One region of the Arthrobacter sp. K5 genome, then DNA from elsewhere that is predicted to be linked to it. Evidence: predicted binding sites of a transcription regulator. Region 1 holds the regulator's gene; the other holds the start of a gene.
What was found. The regulator Rex, encoded in region 1, represses fermentation and respiration genes when NADH is low (regulators of the CRP and FNR family bind a similar motif). The targets are predictions, from matches to a motif close to CTTGTGAANNNNTTCACAAG.

Region 2: a site for Rex is predicted at 4,029-4,048, ahead of benA (benzoate 1,2-dioxygenase large subunit). Genes of this name have one in related genera too.

The regions. Positions count from the first base shown of each region.
Region 1 covers NZ_CP159279.1:2,150,719-2,157,879, reverse strand. The annotation lists gene ABRP34_RS09740 (MFS transporter) at 1-1,255, shown strand, start outside; gene ABRP34_RS09735 (3-deoxy-7-phosphoheptulonate synthase) at 1,594-2,730, shown strand; gene ABRP34_RS09730 (helix-turn-helix domain-containing protein) at 2,829-3,041, shown strand; gene ABRP34_RS09725 (AURKAIP1/COX24 domain-containing protein) at 3,263-3,361, shown strand; gene ABRP34_RS09720 (HAD-IB family hydrolase) at 3,534-4,352, opposite strand; gene ABRP34_RS09715 (glutaredoxin family protein) at 4,436-4,693, shown strand; gene ABRP34_RS09710 (redox-sensing transcriptional repressor Rex) at 4,780-5,475, shown strand; gene ABRP34_RS09705 (hypothetical protein) at 5,569-6,480, opposite strand; gene ABRP34_RS09700 (hypothetical protein) at 6,686-7,161, opposite strand, start outside.
Region 2 covers NZ_CP159280.1:171,401-178,561, forward strand. The annotation lists gene ABRP34_RS23155 (1,6-dihydroxycyclohexa-2,4-diene-1-carboxylate dehydrogenase) at 1-155, opposite strand, end outside; gene benC (benzoate 1,2-dioxygenase electron transfer component BenC) at 155-1,729, opposite strand; gene benB (benzoate 1,2-dioxygenase small subunit) at 1,859-2,395, opposite strand; gene benA (benzoate 1,2-dioxygenase large subunit) at 2,431-3,813, opposite strand; gene catA (catechol 1,2-dioxygenase) at 4,139-5,023, shown strand; gene ABRP34_RS23180 (enolase C-terminal domain-like protein) at 5,273-6,373, shown strand; gene catC (muconolactone Delta-isomerase) at 6,401-6,679, shown strand; gene ABRP34_RS23190 (benzoate/H(+) symporter BenE family transporter) at 6,710-7,161, shown strand, end outside.

The DNA.
Region 1 (7,161 bases):
CATGTCCAACTACATCGAAGCCGGATCCATCATCGCCCTGGCGACGAGCCTGACGCTGTGGCAGGAGTATTTCGGCTTCAGCAACCTGGTTGTCGGGCTGGTCGCCGCCCTTAGCGCCAACGCCTTCGGTGCCGCCGTCGGCGCGATGATCGGCGGGCCACTGGGCGACCGCTACGGCCGCAAATTCATCTACACCTACGACCTCATCCTGTACATGATCGGCACAGCCCTGGTGATTTTTGCCGTGGCCCCCTGGATGCTCATAGTTGGCGTGATCCTCACCGGGATCGCAGTGGGAGCAGGCGTGCCGGTCGCGTGGACCTACATCGCGGAAGAGGCGCCCTCTGCACAGCGGGCGCGGCACGTGGGCACCGCCCAGTTTGCGTGGTCGCTCGCGCCGGCCCTGGTCTTCCTCCTGGCCACCGTCGTGGTTCCGCTGGGGCTGCTGGGCAGCCGGCTGGTCTTCGCCCACCTGTTCGTCATTGCCTTCATCACCTGGTGGATCCGCCGCCGGCTATCCGAGTCGCACACCTGGAAGAAGTCGAACGAAGCGCGGCTGCTGGAGGAGGCGTCCGGCGTCAAGCGCCGCAACTACCGCGAGTTGCTGACCAACGCCACCAACCTGAAGGCCCTCCTTTTCCTCGTGGGCGTCTACGCCCTCTGGAACCTGGTTGCCGGGCAGATGGGCATCTTCATGCCGCGGGTCTACGAGTCGTCCGGGGTTGAATCGTCCGCTGAACAGAACCTGCTGCAGGTGCTGCTGTGGACCCTTACCGTCCTGGCGACCTACTTCGGCTTCATGAAGTACGGCGACCGCATTGACCGCCGCCTGCTGTACGGAATCGGCGCCGTGCTGGGCCTTGCCGCCTGGGTCCTGCTGGTCTTCGTCCACGTCACAATGCCGGTATTGATCCTCTTCGCGGCGCTCTGGGGCATTTCGGCCGGCATCGGTGCGCAGGCCTTTTACGCCCTCTGGGCAGCCGAGATGTTCGCGACCCGCTACAGGGCGAGTGCTCAGGGTGTGCTCTTTTTCGTCGCCCGCATCGTGGTCGGCCTGCTGAGCTACTGGTTCCCGACGCTGCTGGCCGAGCACGGGGTGCCCTTTGTTGGAGCCATCATGATTGGGGCTTTGGTGGCCGCCATGCTCATCGGGGTTATTTGGGCACCTGACACCCAGGGCAAGAGCCTGGAGCAGATCGAGCAGGAACGCTACGGCGAGCCTGCGAAGCAACCGGTGGAGCAAACCACGGCTTAATTCGGCCCGGACCAGCGCGAACGTACACTTGAGGCCCTTGGGAAACGCTTCCTCGGGGCCACAAGTGTACGTTCGCGCTCCGGCCGATATGCGGAGCCGCGAAGTCCGAATGTGACGGGCGCCGATTTGGCGATCCATCAGCGCGGGCTTATGGTCATTTCCATGACTAACCGTTGGTATGCGTATTTTTCGTTGGCTCTGGAGGGGCCCGCGTCTAACTGACACGCATCCAACTTTCCTTCAGAGCCAACAGGGCAGAGATCATTCTCTGCCCTTCGCCATTTCTACGGCGGGTTCTGATCAGGGGCCCGCTCCCACCCGGAACAGGACCCCCGAAAATGAGCGCAACAGCCACCGAAACCCAGCAGCCGGCCTCGAAACGCCAGTCGACGTCGAACCTGAGGGTCAGCGAGATCACCGCCCTGCCCACGCCGCAGGAGATGATCGCGGAACTGCCGCTGGACGCGAAGGCGGCCGACGTCGTCGCACGCGGCCGCGACGAAGTCCGGGCCATCATGGACGGCGTGGACGACCGCCTGCTGGTCATCGTCGGTCCGTGCTCCATCCACGACCCCAAGGCCGGCCTGGAATACGCCCGCCGGCTGGTCAGCCAGGCCGAGAAGCACAAGGAAGACCTGCTGATCGTCATGCGGACCTACTTCGAGAAGCCGCGCACCACCGTGGGCTGGAAGGGCCTCATCAACGATCCGCACCTTGACGGCAGCCATGACATTGCGACGGGACTTCGGGCCGCCCGCCGGTTCCTGCAGCAGGTCACGTCCCTGGGCCTGCCCACGGCCACGGAGTTTCTTGAACCCATCAGCCCGCAGTACATGGCAGACCTCGTCTCCTGGGGAGCCATCGGCGCGCGGACCACGGAAAGCCAGATCCACCGCCAGCTCGCCTCCGGCCTCTCCATGCCCATCGGCTTCAAGAACGGAACCGACGGCGACCTCCAGGTGGCGGTCGACGCCTGCAGCGCCGCCGCCGCAGCCCAGGCCTTCCTCGGCATCGACAGCGACGGCCGGGCCGCTCTGGTGTCCACCGCGGGCAACCCCGACACCCACGTGATCCTCCGCGGCGGCCGGAAGGGCCCCAACTACTCCGCCGCCGACGTCGAGGCGGCCTCCGCCAAGCTCGCCGCCAAGAACCTCAACCCGCGGCTGATCGTGGACGCAAGCCACGCCAACAGCGGCAAGAGCCACCACCGCCAGGCTGAGGTGGCGCTCGAGATCGGTGCCCAGCTCGAGGACGCGGGAACGGCCGCAGGAGCGGTCGCCGGCGTCATGCTGGAGAGCTTCCTGGTGGGCGGCGCGCAGAACCTCGACGTGGCCGAGCACGCCGCCGGACACTCGGATCTGGTCTACGGCCAGAGCGTGACAGATGCCTGCATGGAGTGGGATGTGACGGCGTCCGTCCTCGAACAGTTGGCGGCATCGTCGCGGAAACGGCGGGCTTTCACAATGGCCACGTGAGCATCTAGAGTAACTAGAACACGGTTGTTCGATGGCTCAGCATCGGCGCACACCGCAGAAAGACCGGCGTCGTTGCTGAGAGCAAAGGAATATGGGTAATGTCCGCAGAGTCGAACTTCTCGAACGCCAAGTTCTTGACCGTGGCCGAGGTGGCTGAGGTTATGCGTGTCTCCAAAATGACCGTGTACCGCCTTGTCCATTCGGGGGAGATGCCAGCCGTCAGGTTCGGCCGCTCCTACCGCGTCCCGGAGACCGCCGTCGAACAGTACCTCAAGGGTGCTGTCGTGGACGGTCACACGGGAACCGCGTAACGGAGCCCCGCTGACCGCACCAATCCCGTGGTTGCTGCAGCCGCCTTGGGGGCCGCTGCATGCCGCGGGGCGGTGCTGGTCAGGGGATGCTCCAGATAAGCGGTACCCTGTTAAAGAACGTGTTACGTCATTGTAAGAATCTGTCAGTTGTTCAGTCTGTTGCTCAGTCCACGGACCTTCTCCATCAGACAGGTACTGCATCTAGTTTGTAAGGAACTTTCGTGGGTTCAGTTATTAAGAAGCGTCGCAAGCGTATGGCCAAGAAGAAGCACCGCAAGTTGCTTCGTAAGACCCGCCACCAGCGCCGCAATAAGAAGTAGAGCTCGCTCTACGCGTCAATGCCCGTCCCCTTTCGAGGGTGCGGGCATTTTTGCGTTCCTGCGACACGCACACCGCCCTGCGACGCGCAAATGGTGTGGGGACACGCGAATTCGGGTGTCCTGTGACGGGAAGTGTGTCCGGGGGTGGAAAGCGTGTCCGGGGGAGGAAGCGTCAGGCGCGGGGGCCGCGGAAGCGCGTGTAGCCCCGCCAGAGGCCGTAGACCGCTCCTCCTGCTGTGGCTGCCTTGAGGCCCAGGGTGGCTGCCCGGCGGCCGGCCCGGAAGTCGTAGACCGGCCAGTTGCGTTCGCGGGCGTGCTTGCGCAGGCGGGCGTCCGGGTTGATCGCGACGGGGTGGCCCACCATCGTCAGCAGCGGGATGTCGTTGTAGGAGTCGCTGTAGGCCCAGCAGCGCTTCAGGTCCAGTCCGTGGTTGTCCGCGATGCCCTGGACCGCCACAGCCTTGGCGGCGCCGTGCAGGATGTCCCCGACGAGCCTGCCCGTGTAGAAGCCGTCCTTGGTCTCGCCCACGGTTCCGAGGGCGCCGGTGAGGCCCAGACGCGTGGAAATCACCGTGGCCACCTCGATCGGCGTCGCGGTGACCAGCCACACCTTCCGGCCCACGCGCAGGTGCTGCTCGGCCAGGGCCTTCGCGCCGGGCCAGATCCGGGAGGCGATCATCTCGTCATAGACCTCTTCGCCCAGCGCCTTGATGTCCTCCTCCGTGATGCCGGCGGCGAGCCTCAGCGCGGAATCCCGGACAGCGTGGACGTCGTTGAGGTTCTCGCCCCGGAGCACGAACTTGAGCTGCTTCCATGCCATGCCCGCCGCCTGCGCAAGCGTGAAGGCGCCGCGCTGGTGCATTTTCCTGGCGACGTGGAACAGGCTGGCGCCGCGCATGAGGGTGTTGTCGACGTCGAAGAAGGCTGCCTCGCCGTGTTGCTGCTTCGCAACCGGACGGTGGGCCACAGCGACGTACTTCTCCTCGGGCATGCCACTGAGTCTAGTCAATGCAGTACCGCGCACCTGACGGCCGCCGCGTCGCTCCGCGACAGGAACGGGGATACGGTTGAAGCATGGCAAACCCCGACGTCGTTCTCCTCACCAAACCTGACTGCCACCTGTGCGCCGCGGCGCGCGACGCCGTCGGGCGGGTGACAGCCGGGCTGGGACTTTCGTGGTCGGAGCGGCAGCTGGACGCCGACGACGAACTGCGCGATCGCTACGCCGAGGAGATCCCAGTGGTGCTGGTGGACGGCATCCAGCGCGACTTCTGGAAGATCGACGAGGCGCGCCTGGAACGCGTCCTGCGCCGAGCCATGACGGGGGATTAGCCAATTTCGAACAATGGCATTGGCTTTGTTGACATATCTGATGGGGATTTAGAGTGGACTCACAACGCGACGCAACGGAGCAGACAGTGACTTCGCTCGATTCACCACCCCAGGCCCTGCCCGGGCCCACCGGGGCTGCCGGAAAGCAGATCCCGCCGGCGGCCGTGGCCCGGCTGACGATCTACCTGCGCGCCCTGAACTCCCTGCTGGCCGAAGGCACCGAGCGGGTGTCGTCCGAATCACTGGCTGAGCTTTCCGGTGTCAGCTCCTCAACCCTCCGCAAGGACCTGTCCCATGTGGGCTCCTATGGCACCCGCGGCGTGGGCTATGAGGTGCAGTACCTGAGCCGCCACATCGCCGCCGCACTCGGCCTGACGCATGACTGGAAAGTCGCGATTGTCGGCGCCGGTAACCTGGGTAAGGCGCTGGCCCGCTACGGCGGTTTCGAATCCAGGGGCTTTGACGTGGTTGCCATCTTCGACGCCGACCAGATGGTGGTGGGCAACGAAGTGGGCTGGCTGAGGGTCAGCGACGTTGCGGACCTGGAGACGGTCCTGGAACGGACCGGCACCAACATGGTGGTGCTGGCACTGCCGGCCGCCGTGGCCCAGAGCATCTGCGACCGGGTGGTGACCGCCGGTGTCCGGAGCATCCTCAGCTTTGCGCCGGTGATGCTCCAGGTGCCCGACGGCGTGACGCTGAGGAAGGTGGACATGGCCACCGAGCTGCAGATCCTGGCGTATCACGCGCAACGGGCGCAGACCCCCGGCGAGCCGGAGTAGCTCCGGCCTTTCAGGAATCCGCGCCCGTTGGGGATAGCGGCTTGTTGCTCGCGATGCCTGGCGGCTTGCCCGCCGTCGGCAGCGTTCGCTTAACTAACGGCCGTACGGGCCGCCCGGCTGCGAGTACGGGTTGGCGAACGGCTGCGGCTTTTGGAAGTACGGCGCCGCGCCGGGCAGGTAAAGCATGATAATCGCGGCGATGCCGAGGACGCCCACCAGGGTGTTCAGGCCCCGCGGGAAGAGGCTGAACACGGAAAGCGCTGCAAAGACGGTGCCCAGGATGCGGGCCCAGTTCTTGCCCTTTCGGACGTTGAAGGCCACCAGCGCGTAGAGGCCGGCGCCGATCAGGGCAAAGACCACCATGGTTCCGATGATGAAGCCCTTGATGTCCTCGAACGCGATGTCCTGGCCGCTGCCGCGCAGCTGCTCCTCGAACGTGCTCCGCATGGCCGGGTCGTCCAGGGTGGGGATCGTGACCAGGAGGTTCAGGAGCGACAGCACGCCCGCAGCGATGATCAGCCAGAAGGAATAGTTCACGAGCTGCGGAACCCCGGCGCCGGTTGCTGCCTGGGCCTGTTCCGACGGGTACTGCCCATAGGGGGACTGGCCATACGGGCTCTGGCCGCCGTAAGGGGACTGCCCAAACTGAGACTGTCCGTACTGGGGCGGGTTCTGCCCAAACTGAGACTGTCCGTACTGCGGTGCGCCGCCCTGTCCGGTCTGCCCGTACTGGGGCGCGTTCTGTCCGGTCTGCCCGTACTGGGGTGCGTTCTGTCCGTACTGCGGGGCGTTCTGCCCGAACTGCGACGCGTTCTCGCCGTACTGGGGTGCGGCGGGCGGTGTTCCCTGGCCGTACTGAGGGCTGTTCTGCCCGAACTGGGGCGTGCCCTGCTCGTGCTGGGGCGCGTCCTGACCGTAGCGGGGCTGCCCGTCGCCTGGCTGACGACCGTTTTCCGGCTCATTGGAGCCGGGGTCGTTGGAGTGCGGGACTGGAGGATTGCTCATGAGCGGTCCTTTGCATAGTGACGTCTGAATCGGCTACCGGTTCAGACGCCTGCCCTCCCCAGCATGGTTCACTTCCCACCGTACCCCTCAGCGGGTATGCGGTGGATCATTCCAGAGAGGTATTCCAAAAGGCGCCCCAACCTGCGGAAACGCTGTGCTGCAGGGCATTGTCTGGCCAGGATCGGTGTCCCCCGCAGGGCGCCGATCAGAGGCGGCCCCGTGCCGCAACGAACCAGGCCTGTGAGCTGGGCACCCACATCAGCGCCGTGGCCACCAGGCTGACCAGAAAGCCCAGCCAGTTCCCGTCCTGGCCCGCGGGGAAACTCGAGCTGATGATGGCCAGCAGCAGCGACACCCCGGCCACGATGGTCAGGGCCAGCCGCGCCCACTCCTTGGCTTCCTTCAGCTTCAGGGCCAGGACAATCTCCGCCGCCGCCACAGCCAAGGCCACGAGGACGAGCAGGAACACGAGGATAGCCACGCCGGGAACGATCGCGAAGAGCACCAGGACGCCAAAGAGGCCGATCACACCGCCCAGCAGCCCCAGCAGGCCGCCGATCACCCAGATCCAGTAGGACACCTTGAGCTCTGTGGGCAGCCCGGTCACGTCGAAGAGGCCGGACAAGCCCCCGCGCGGCATGATCTCGCTAAAGTTCCGTGGCCGGTCCGCGGGCAGTTCGA
Region 2 (7,161 bases), on a different replicon from region 1:
AGCTTGGCCCTGTCCACGAGAACGACGGCGCCGCCCTCTGCTGCAATGCGCTGTGCAACCTTCTGGCCGATTCCCTGGGCTGATCCCGTCACCACGGCAACCTTGCCGGCATACCGGCCAGGCGTGAGGAACTGTCCCGCGTATGGCACTGCCATCAGTGGTCCGCCGTCTTGGCGTCAATCGCTCCGGCCATGGTTTCCTTGGCTGCCTGCGCGTGGCCGGTGATGAGTTCGCGGACCCGGGCCTTATCGTGGCGCTCGAAAGCGTCCACGATGTCAAGGTGGTCCTGCGTGACCCGTTCGAAGATACGGGTTCCGGCTTCGAAGGTTGCCGCCATCTGCGCGTGGACGTCAAGCCTCCGGTAGGACTCGAGCAGCGTCGGGTTGTCACACACCACGAAGAGGTATTCGTGGAACTCTTCGTTCGTCCGCGCAAACTCCTCCGGGTCCTGGACGGTCCCGGCGCTGACAGAGCGCGTGGTGGCCTCGGCTAGGCGCCGGAACTGACGCAGCTGTTCCTCACTGAGGCGGCCCAGCAGCAGTTCGCTGACGGCGAGCTCCAGGCCCATGCGGGCATCCAGCTGTGCAAAGCTGTCTTCCTTGCGGAAATCCAGCCGGCCGGTCTCAAGCGACGAGACGGCCTCGGTTCGGCTGATGGTATCGCCTTCGGCCTGGATTTTCTCCGCCGGGGCGGGGGCGCCCGTCTCGGCGTCGCCCCCGGTGCTCTCCTTCGGGGCAAAGCGTTCGAAGTAGAAGTTGGCAGGCTGGATGTTTTCGCTGTCCAGCCATTTGGAGACCGCGTTCACCATGGGCGGCGGCCCGCACAGGTAGACATCAACGTCACCGTCGTTGAGGTGGGTAGGCTCGATGATCTGGGTGACATAGCCGGTATGCGGTGCGGACGTGCCGGGCTCGGAGGCTATGTAGTCCCAAGTGAAGTTGGGCAGCTTCGCTTCGTAGGCGCGCAGCCAGTCAAGCCCTACGATGTCGGCTTCCCGGGAGACACCGTAGATCAGGTGGATCGGGGTGGCCGGCGGGTTCTGGGAGAGCTTCTCCAGGATTGCCAGCAGCGGTGCCAGTCCGGTTCCGCCTGCAAGCAGCAGCAGGGGACGCTTGGGGTCCCGGAGGAAGAATGAGCCGTAGGGGCCGGTGAACTCAATGGTGTCGCCAACGGCCGCCCGGTCACGGAGGTACTCCGACATCGCGCCTTGCGGAGTAATGCGCACCATGAAGGATGCTTTCTCAACGTCGGGTCCGTTACTGAAGGAGTACGAACGCTCGGCATCAGTGCCCGGAACCTTGATGTTGACATACTGGCCGGGCAGGAACGCCAACGCCTCCCGGTTCTGGACCTCCAGGGAGAAGGAGATCGTGGACTCCGAGTGTTTGTCGAGCTCAATGAGGGTGGATGTGAACGTGATCGCAGAGGTCTTCGCGGACTCTGACGTCGCCGGGATTTGGAGGGCGAGGTCCGATTCCGGGACCGCCTGGCAGGTGAGCAGGTAGCCCTTTTCGAGTTCCTCCTCGGTCATCGCGTCGTCGATAAAGTCACCGGGGTCGAAGGAGCCCGAGTCACAGAAAGTCTTACAGGTGCCGCAGGCACCGTCACGGCAGTCCGACGGGATGTTGATGCGCGCTTTGTACGCTGCGTCCATGACGGTCTCATAGTCGCCGACCTTGATGACCTTGGTGACGCCGTCCTCGAAGCTGAGGGCTACCTGATGGCCCATGATTTCCTCCTGGCTGGGAATCGCGTCTTCACGACCCCGAAAGTTATTGCTGTTGTCTCGTGTGAGGTGATGTCCGGCAGGACGCTGGGGACCGTGACCTCTAGCGAGTACGGCCGACGGCGCGGGCCGTCAGATCATGTAGACATCCACCACGTGGTGGATGTAATCGTTCTTCAGGACGACCTTCTTCTTGAGGATCACCGGCTCGCCGCCGGAGAGATCGATCGTGTAGAAGCTCGTGCCGAAGTAAGTGTCCGTGGTGTTGTAACGGAAGTACAGGGTGAACCAGTTGAAGCGGACCTTCACCTGGTCGCCATCATGCTCCAGAATCTCGACGTCGGTGATGTTGTGTCCGGTCCTCGGTTCCGGAAGCGACGTAGCCGACGAGCGGTCGGTCTTGATGCGGAAAACGCGGTCTTCAATCCCGCCACGGTTGTCGTAGTAGATGAGCGAAATTTCGTTCTGGGGATCCTCGGTGAGGCGGTCATCGACGTCCCAGGCCGGCATCCAGAACTCGGAGTCCGGGTGGTAGCACTGCAACCACTCATCGAACTGGCGGTCATCCAGCAGGCGGGCCTCCTTGTAAAGGAAGGCACGCACTGTTTCGAGGGTGGCAATCTGCTGGGCGGTTTTGAACGAGGTCACGGGTGTGGTCAGGCTTGTCATGGGTTTTGCAGCTCTCTCTGGGTCCGTTGGTCTGATCAGGCGGTGACGGGTACGGATTCCGGTGTTGAGCGCTCTTCCTCGGTTAGGGCCCTGTCCATGACTTCCTTCCAGTACCCATGCTGGATCGGGTACAGTCCCTCGTCCTCGGTGCGCACACCGGAGGCGATGACCCGGGTCATGCCCAACGCCTGTGCCTGCTCGTCCGGGCCCTGGATCTCGTGGGTGGAACCGCGGGTCATGTCATTCCACGGTGCAGCGGTGGCCCAGTAGGTCTTGTTGCAGGAACGGAACTCTTCGAGGTCATCGGGAGTGGCCATGCCGGTGGCGTTAAAGAAGTCTTCGTACTGCCGGATCCGCTTGGACCGGTTTTCCTGCGATTCACCCTTGGGGGCGATGCAGTAGATCGTGACTTCGGTCTGGTCCGCCGAAATCGGCCGGAAGTGCCGGATCTGCGAGGAGAACTGGTCCATGATGTAGACATTCGGGTACAGGCAGAGGTTCCGCGAGATGTTGATCATGAAGTTCGCCATTTCCTCGCCGTACTTTTCGACGAGTTCGTCGCGGCGGTCCCACAGGGGGCGGTCCTCGGGGTTGGTCCATTCCTGCCACAGGAGCAGGTGCCCGTGGTCATAGGAGTAGAACCCGCCCTTGACCTTGCCCCACTTGCCGGCGTCCATGGCCTTGGTCTTATTGGCTGAGTCGCCGGCGCTGCGGCGCGCAGTTGTTGCTGCGTAATTCCAGTGGACAGCGGTGACGTGGTATCCGTCTGCGCCGTTTTCCGCCTGGACCTTCCAGTTGCCGTCGTATGTGTAGGTCGAGGAGCCCCGCAGGACCTCCAGTCCTTCGGGCGACTGGTCCACGATGGAGTCGATCACCTTGGTGGCGTCGCCCAGGTGTTCTTCAAGCGGGAGGACATCGGCATTGAGCGAGCCGAACAGGAAACCACGGTATGACTCGAAGCGGGCGACCTTGGTGAGGTCGTGCGAGCCTTCCTTGTTGAAGTTCTCCGGGTACCCGGCATTGCGGGAGTCCTTGACCTTCAGCAGCTCGCCGGAGTTCTTGAACGTCCAGCCGTGGAAGGGACACGTGAACGTGGTGCGGTTGTCGGTCTTGCGGCGGCAGAGCATCGCGCCCCGGTGGGAGCAGGCATTGACGATGCAGTTGATCTTCTCGTCCTTGTCCCGGGTGATCACGACGGGCGTCCGCCCGATGTAGGTGGTGAAGTAGTCCCCCACGTTGGGAACCTGGGATTCGTGCGCCAGGTAGACCCAGTTGCCCTCGAAGATGTGCTTCATCTCGAGTTCGAAGATTTCTTCATCGGTGAAGATCTCGCGCTTGGCCCGGATGACGCCGTTTTCACGATCATCGATCACGGCATCTGCAAGGACCTCACGGACCCGGCTCAGGTTCTCGGTCATGACGTACTCCTTCTTCGGAGAGTTTGGGGCTGGCGGGCGGCGTCTCGAAGACCACGGTTCCTGCCGAAAGAAAAATGTATGTGAGCAATTCTGCTTCAAGGTGACAGCACTCACATCAGGTAAAACCCTAGGATCGACCAAGGGTGGCATTGATTACTGCCGGTGTCATAATCAGCCGCTAATAAATATTTGTTTCGTCCTTATCGGCGGCCTAACCTGAGATAAATGTCACGTGAAGCCACCTGACCGCTGTTGCGGCGGCGGGGCGCTCACGACAGGATGGGAGCCCTTCCCGTCCCCGCTACAAGGATCAGTGGAGATCACCATGACTGAAATTCAGAACGACATCCGCCAGGAAAACGAGGGAACCGCCGTGGAGGCCGGCTCGAAGGCCACCGAGCGCTTCGCCGCATCGGGCAAGACCTCCAGCGTGGCCGTGCCCAAGGAGCGCGTGAGCCTGCTCGCTGGCGCCTTGATTAAGGCTGCGAACGACATCGTCGTCGAACACCAGGTCACCTATGAGGAGTACAACGCGCTGAAGGCGTGGCTGATCAAGGTCGGCACCGACGGAGAGTGGCCCCTGTTCCTCGACGTGTGGCTCGAACACACCGTTGAGGATGTCAACTCCCAGGACCGTCCCGGCACCAGGGGAACCATCGAAGGCCCTTACTACGTGCCGGACTCGCCCGTGCTCGAATCCCCGGCCACCGTCGAGATGCGTGAGGATGAGGAGGGCACGCCGCTGCGCTTCAGCGGCCGCTTTACCGATACAGACGGCAACCCGATCCAGGGAGCACAGATTGAGATCTGGCACGCCGATGCAGCCGGTTTCTACTCGCAGTACGCACCGGGCCTTCCGGAGTGGCTGTTCCGTGCAACGGTCAAGGCCAATGACGATGGGCAGTTCACCATCCACACCATGCGCCCGGCTCCATACCAGATCCCTACAGACGGTGCCTGTGGGCAGCTCATCGAAGCAGCAGGATGGCACGCCTGGAGGCCCGCCCACATCCACATCAAGGTTTCCGCGCCCGGATTCCAGCCGGTGACCCAGCAGCTCTACTTCCCCGGAGACCCGCACAACGCTGATGACATCGCTTCCGCAGTCAAGCCCGAGCTCATGCTCGACCCCAAACCGCGCACCGATGGCGCGGCGGGCGAGGAAGCTGTATACGACTATGTTCTCGCCCGGGTCGGAGAGTCCAAGTAACAACTAACGCGCCTGCCCCGGCCAGGGGCGGCCCGTCCAGATGAGGCGCCCCGGAGCGGAAGGCTCCGGGGCGTTTCTCCAGCCGGCGGAGCCATTCCCGGCCAGCTCCCACCGCCCCTGAGGGGATTCGTTGTTGTTGATAACGAATTACGAAAACTCCTTCACCGAATTTCCATCGCTATGCCCAGTGCAGCCAGCTTCACCTCGTTCGCCATGACCCGCCCCGCCTCACTGAAAGGAACCGCGCCGTTGAAAATCGAACGGATTGAAGTGATTCCCTACTCCATTCCCTATACGCACCCCTTGAAGTTCGCCAGCGGTGAGGTGACGAATGCCGATCATGTTTTGGTGCGCCTGTACACGGACGACGGTGTCGTTGGAGTCGCAGACGCACCCCCACGTCCGTACACCTATGGCGAGACCCAGGTGTCAATCGGGACGATCATTGAGGGAACTTTCGCCCCGCAGCTGATCGGCCTTGAGATCACGGACCGGGAGCAGATTCATGCGGTGCTGCGTCGGACCATCCACAACCAGGTGGCAAAGGGTGCGGTCGACATTGCGGTATGGGACGCGATCGGCAAGACACTCGGCACTCCGGTCCACAAGCTCCTCGGAGGGTACACAGACCGGATGAGGGTCAGCCACATGCTCGGCTTCCGGCCCGCCCAGGAGCTTCTGGACGAGGCTCTGCGCTTCGGTGAGGAATACGGCATCACCACGTTCAAGCTGAAAGTGGGCCGACGGCCGCTGTCACTGGACATCGAGGCATGCCGCGTACTGCGCGAGGGCCTCGGTGAGGACGTGGAGATCTACCTTGACGCCAACCGGGGCTGGACTGCCAACGAGGCCCTCGAGGTACTGCACCGCTCCGAGGGGCTCGGACTGACCCTGCTCGAGGAACCGTGCGATGCCAAGGAAGCAATGAGCCGCCGGCGCCTGGTCGACAAGTCGCCAATCCCTGTGGTGGGTGATGAATCCGTCCCCACGGCAGGGGACGCGTCCCGCGAGCTTCTTTCAGGCGGTTGTAATGCCATCTGCATCAAGACCGCGCGATCGGGTTTCACTGAGGCCACTGAGATTCTGGGGCTGTGCACCGGGCTCGGGGTCGACGTGACCATGGGCAACCAGATCGATACGCAGGTCGGCTCGCTGGCGACGGTCGCCTTTGGTGCCGCCCACGAAGCCACCAGCCGCCGGGCAGGGGAACTGTCGAACTTCCTGGACATGTCCGATGATCTGCTGGCCGATCCACTCCGGATCATCAACGGGACGATTGCCGTGCGCGATCTGCCCGGCGTCGGCGCAGAAATCGACGAAGTCAAGCTCGCGAAGTACCGGCTGTCCTAGCCCCCCGATCACCAGGAGAACGAAATAATGTTGTTTTTGGCACGCATGGACGTGCAGTTCCCCCCGCACCTATCCGCAGCGGATATCACCCGCATGCAGGGACTGGAGAAGGAATACTCCCAGCAGCTGCAACAGGAAGGCCGACTTGCCTCGATCTGGCGGGTTGTCGGCGAGTACGCCAATTACTCGGTATTCGACGTCGCATCAAACGACGAGCTGCATGGTGTCCTCAGCAGCTTCCCCATGTACCCGTACATGAAGGTCAAGGTCACACCCCTGGCCAAACACCCCAACTCCATCCGCTGAGGGTCCATCCTCATCGATTCAGGAGCAACCATGCCCCAGTCCTCGAAGGCCCGGTCCACAGCCAACAAGTCGGCACGGGCCCTGCAACCAGGTCCCCAACCGCTCTTCGAGAGACCCAGGGTCCGCCCGGCAGGCATCCGCGATTTCTTGCGGGACATCGGGCCGCACTACGCCTCGAACGGGGCAGTCGGACTGGCCTTCTCCGCCTCGGGCCCGATTGCGGTCACCCTTACCGTCGGGTCGCTGGGCGGACTGACCCAGGGCCAGCTGGCGTCGTGGGTCTTCGCTATCTTCCTCTCGGCGGGTGCGGCGACGGTGCTCATGTCCATGATCTATCGCCAGCCCCTGGGTTTTGCCTGGTCCATCCCGGGCACCGTACTGCTGGGGCCATCGCTGCAGCACCTGTCCTTCCCCGAGGTGGTGGGGGCGTTCTTCTCAGCCGGAGTCCTGATCCTCGCCCTCGGCGCCACGGGAGTAGTGCG